Regions from separate parts of the Enterococcus sp. DIV0210g genome, predicted to be linked through region 2. Evidence: a T-box and tRNA genes for the amino acid it is inferred to sense, from the RefSeq annotation. Region 2 holds a T-box; the other holds one or more tRNA genes.
The links. The T-box of region 2 lies ahead of IGI64_RS03525 (valine--tRNA ligase). A T-box ahead of a tRNA ligase gene usually reads a tRNA of that ligase, here a tRNA-Val.

Region 1 (2,458 bases), 940 kb from region 2:
ATATAGCAAATAAAAAAAGAGACAAAAAATACGGCTGATTTGAGATCCGCTGTATTTTTTGTCGTTTTGTTTGCTGCTTTTTTCAGCTCTTTATTACGGTATTTGACCATTCAGTAAGGAAACAAATACTTTCCTTGAAATATACATAAAACTAAAAAAGTATCAATCTGTTAAGATTGATACTTCAATAATATGATACCGGCGGCCGGGGTCGAACCGGCACGCCCTTAACGGGCACTGGATTTTGAGTCCAGCGCGTCTGCCAATTCCGCCACGCCGGCATAAAAATTATTTGGAAACTGGGGTAGCTGGATTCGAACCAACGCATGAGGGAGTCAAAGTCCCTTGCCTTACCGCTTGGCTATACCCCAATAATAAAAACTGAAGGGCGACCGATGGGAATCGAACCCACGAGTGCCGGAGCCACAATCCGGTGCGTTAACCACTTCGCCACGGTCGCCATAATACTAATCAACCTAATCATACTCAATAAAAAAATAAGATGAATTCATCTTATTTAATACCGGCGGCCGGGGTCGAACCGGCACGCCCTCAACGGGCACTGGATTTTGAGTCCAGCGCGTCTGCCAATTCCGCCACGCCGGCATGTTAAGGTTATATTAGTACTAAGGCGGTAACCGGATTTGAACCGGTGATGAAGGTTTTGCAGACCTCTGCCTTACCACTTGGCTATACCGCCACTATTTAAAACATTCTATAAAATTATAGAAACTGGGGTAGCTGGATTCGAACCAACGCATGAGGGAGTCAAAGTCCCTTGCCTTACCGCTTGGCTATACCCCAATAAAAACTAAAGGGCGACCGATGGGAATCGAACCCACGAGTGCCGGAGCCACAATCCGGTGCGTTAACCACTTCGCCACGGTCGCCATGGCAGGGGCAGCAGGAATTGAACCCACACTAACGGTTTTGGAGACCGCTGTTCTACCTTTAAACTATGCCCCTATTAAATGGAGGAGAGTGGATTCGAACCACTGAACCCTAAGGAACGGATTTACAGTCCGTCGCGTTTAGCCACTTCGCTACTCCTCCATGGTGGCGCGGGACAGAATCGAACTGCCGACACACGGAGCTTCAATCCGTTGCTCTACCAACTGAGCTACCGCGCCAATATAGAAATATTATATTATCATAATTGAATATAAATGACGGTTCCGACGGGAATCGAACCCGCGATCTCCTGCGTGACAGGCAGGCATGTTAACCCCTACACCACGGAACCAAATCATTATGGAGGTTAACGGGATCGAACCGCTGACCCTCTGCTTGTAAGGCAGATGCTCTCCCAGCTGAGCTAAACCTCCAGTTTTATTCAATTAATGACCCGTACGGGATTCGAACCCGTGTTACCGCCGTGAAAGGGCGGTGTCTTAACCGCTTGACCAACGGGCCAGTTAAGTTGTTACGGAGAGTAAGGGATTCGAACCCTTGAGACAGTGTTAACCATCTACATGATTTCCAATCATGCTCCTTCGGCCTCTCGGACAACTCTCCAGAGAAAAAGAAGCTCATTACTCTTTTCTCACTTTTATATGAGAACTCCGGCAGTAGGACTCGAACCTACGACATCATGATTAACAGTCATGCGCTACTACCAACTGAGCTATGCCGGAATGTTACCAGCATGGCGACGTCCTACTCTCACAAGGGGCAACCCCTCACTACAATCGGCGCTAAGAAGCTTAACTTCTGTGTTCGGCATGGTTACAGGTGTATCCTTCTTGCTATCGCCACCACACTAGTGGTTGTCTATATGAATGAATTCCCTCACTCAAAACTGGATTTGAAGTAAAAACTCTTACCGAGTTTTTCATTTTGGTTAAGTCCTCGATCGATTAGTATCAGTCCGCTCCATACATCACTGTACTTCCACTCCTGACCTATCTACCTGATCATCTCTCAGGGATCTTACTTTCTTAAAGAAATGGGAAATCTCATCTTGAGGTGGGCTTCACACTTAGATGCTTTCAGCGTTTATCCCTTCCCTACATAGCTACCCAGCAATGCCCTTGGCAGAACAACTGGTACACCAGCGGTAAGTCCATCCCGGTCCTCTCGTACTAAGGACAGCTCCTCTCAAATTTCCAACGCCCGCGACGGATAGGGACCGAACTGTCTCACGACGTTCTGAACCCAGCTCGCGTGCCGCTTTAATGGGCGAACAGCCCAACCCTTGGGACCGACTACAGCCCCAGGATGCGACGAGCCGACATCGAGGTGCCAAACCTCCCCGTCGATGTGGACTCTTGGGGGAGATAAGCCTGTTATCCCCAGGGTAGCTTTTATCCGTTGAGCGATGGCCCTTCCATGCGGAACCACCGGATCACTAAGCCCGACTTTCGTCCCTGCTCGACTTGTTGGTCTCGCAGTCAAGCTCCCTTTTGCCTTTACACTCTTCGAATGATTTCCAACCATTCTGAGGGAACCTTTGGGCGCC
Region 2 (2,458 bases):
ACGGATCAATCCATGGATCAAGACGTTTTCAAAAGGACGTTCCCCTGTAAATTCCAAACTTTGGAAAATCATTCGGCTAACCCAGAAGAAAATGATGTCATATCCTGTTACCAATGTACTTGTTGGGAAGTAGCGTTTGAAATCTTCACTATCTGTATCAGGCCAGCCCATTGTTGAAAATGGCCACAAAGCAGAACTGAACCAAGTATCCAAAACATCTGGATCTTGTACCCAGTTGTCGCTGTCTTCTGGCGCTTCCATACCTACGTACATTTTGCCAGTTTCTTTGTGATACCATGCTGGAATCTGATGTCCCCACCATAATTGGCGAGAAATAACCCAGTCATGGACGTTATCCATCCAGCGTAAGAATGTTTGATTGAAACGAGGAGGATAAAATTCTACAGCATCTGGTGTGTCTTGATTATCCATCGCTTGTTTTGCTAAAGGTTCCATTTTAACGAACCATTGTGTAGAAAGGCGTGGTTCTACGACAACACCTGTACGTTCAGAATGGCCAACGCTGTGGGTCATTTTTTCGATTTTGATCAAGCGTCCGATTTCTTTCAAATCAGCAACGATTGCTTTACGGGCTTCAAAACGATCCATTCCTGCATATTTTCCTGCAAGATCGTTCATTGATCCGTCTTCATTCATTACATTGATGCGAGGCAAGTCATGACGATTACCAACCTCGAAGTCATTTGGATCATGGGCAGGAGTGATTTTTACGACACCCGTTCCAAATTCCATATCAACATATGTGTCAGCGATGATTGGGATTTCTTTATCCATCAAAGGCAAGATCACTTTTTTACCAATCAAAGCTTGATAACGTTCGTCGTCTGGGTGAACGGCTACAGCTGTATCTCCCAACATGGTTTCAGGACGTGTTGTTGCGATTTCTACGACACCTGAACCATCAGCTAATTCATAGCTCATATGATAAAATGCACCTTCGATATCTTTGTGGATTACTTCGATATCTGATAATGCAGTACGTGCTTGAGGGTCCCAGTTGATGATATATTCGCCGCGATAGATTAATTCTTTTTCATACAATGTCACAAATACTTTGCGAACTGCTTCGGATAAACCGTCATCTAAAGTAAAACGTTCTCTACTGTAATCAAGAGATAATCCTAGTTTTGACCATTGTTCGCGGATATGTCCAGCGTATTCTTCTTTCCAGTCCCATACTTGGTCGATGAATTTTTCACGGCCAAGATCATAACGTGAAATGCCTTGTTGACGAAGTTTTTCTTCTACTTTTGCTTGTGTTGCGATACCCGCGTGGTCCATTCCAGGCAGCCACAACGTATCGAAACCTTGCATTCTTTTTTGGCGAATGATCATATCTTGCAGTGTTGTATCCCATGCATGTCCTAAATGCAGTTTTCCTGTAACATTTGGCGGCGGGATTACGATTGAATAAGGTTTTGCTTCTTGATCGCCGCTTGGTTTGAAGAGATCTTTTTCAAGCCATTCATGATAACGGCCCGCTTCTACTTCTTGCGGATTGTATTTGGTTGACATTTCTTCCGTCATATCTGTTTTCCTCCTTTATAACTAAAAAAAGTCCTAAAATACTTTCGTATTTTAGGACGTAAATTACGCGGTACCACCTAATTTGCAGTAGAAAAATGAGAACTACTGCCGCTTTAAGCGTGAGTTAACGGTCACGACTCGTTTATCTCTACATTAAGCCTTCAAGATAAAAACTCCCAAGCTACCTTCACCAGCTGCCGTTAAAAGCGTTCCACCTATCCGCTTTCTCTCTAGAAACATTCGCTAGCTACTCCTCTTGTTCAACGTCTTGTCTCATTCTACAATGCTTTTTTTTCAAAGTCAATAAAAGGTCGGTTAAAGAAACTGGCAGATTGTTTTTTTATCATTAGTTATTTTTCAAATGCTTTCTTTTTCTCTTGAACAATTGATTCATTTCTCTTTTTCTGTTGATTATTTACTGATGCTTCTTTCATCCCTTGTCCTTTAAGCGTGTCAAAAGCAACTACTGTTGGGTTCGTCTTCGGCACAGTGTCTGTTCTCTTTTCTTGCCTTGTATTATATTCTTTTAAACTTTCATACCTGTTCATTACCTTTTGAGCTCTTTTTCGATTTTGGTTTCCTGCCTCATTAAAATCCCCTACATACTCAGTTTGCAGATTCATATACACACCTGCTGAGTCTTTTAATAATGCATATACCACATCCGTACATCTCATCCAACTCTATCGCAGCGTCTACATTCACTTCTTTCGCAATCAAATAAATCTCTTATATTCGGCTTCACTTGCTCGTTTTCTTTACTATTATTCCACGTACTAAATTCGTTAAATGGTACTCGTTTTTGACATTCATAAAAAACTTCTTTTAATGCAGGATTTTGTTTCATCCAATGACGGATCTCTTCACTTCGATAAATACAATCAGCAAATTTTTCTTCTTTGTCTGTTCT

Region 1: it encodes a tRNA-Val, which carries the amino acid that the T-box ahead of IGI64_RS03525 (valine--tRNA ligase) is inferred to sense. The anticodon was not compared.

Annotation. Positions count from the first base shown of each region.
Region 1 covers NZ_CP187903.1:1,653,897-1,656,354, forward strand. The annotation lists tRNA gene IGI64_RS07995 (tRNA-Leu) at 197-281, opposite strand; tRNA gene IGI64_RS08000 (tRNA-Gln) at 300-371, opposite strand; tRNA gene IGI64_RS08005 (tRNA-His) at 388-460, opposite strand; tRNA gene IGI64_RS08010 (tRNA-Leu) at 522-606, opposite strand; tRNA gene IGI64_RS08015 (tRNA-Cys) at 630-700, opposite strand; tRNA gene IGI64_RS08020 (tRNA-Gln) at 733-804, opposite strand; tRNA gene IGI64_RS08025 (tRNA-His) at 818-890, opposite strand; tRNA gene IGI64_RS08030 (tRNA-Trp) at 893-966, opposite strand; tRNA gene IGI64_RS08035 (tRNA-Tyr) at 973-1,053, opposite strand; tRNA gene IGI64_RS08040 (tRNA-Phe) at 1,055-1,130, opposite strand; tRNA gene IGI64_RS08045 (tRNA-Asp) at 1,171-1,243, opposite strand; tRNA gene IGI64_RS08050 (tRNA-Val) at 1,253-1,325, opposite strand; tRNA gene IGI64_RS08055 (tRNA-Glu) at 1,342-1,413, opposite strand; tRNA gene IGI64_RS08060 (tRNA-Ser) at 1,427-1,515, opposite strand; tRNA gene IGI64_RS08065 (tRNA-Asn) at 1,561-1,634, opposite strand; rRNA gene rrf (5S ribosomal RNA) at 1,644-1,759, opposite strand; rRNA gene IGI64_RS08075 (23S ribosomal RNA) at 1,837-2,458, opposite strand, start outside.
Region 2 covers NZ_CP187903.1:713,307-715,764, reverse strand. The annotation lists gene IGI64_RS03525 (valine--tRNA ligase) at 1-1,548, opposite strand, end outside; T-box leader at 1,598-1,821, opposite strand; gene IGI64_RS03520 (hypothetical protein) at 1,899-2,171, opposite strand; gene IGI64_RS03515 (hypothetical protein) at 2,222-2,458, opposite strand, start outside.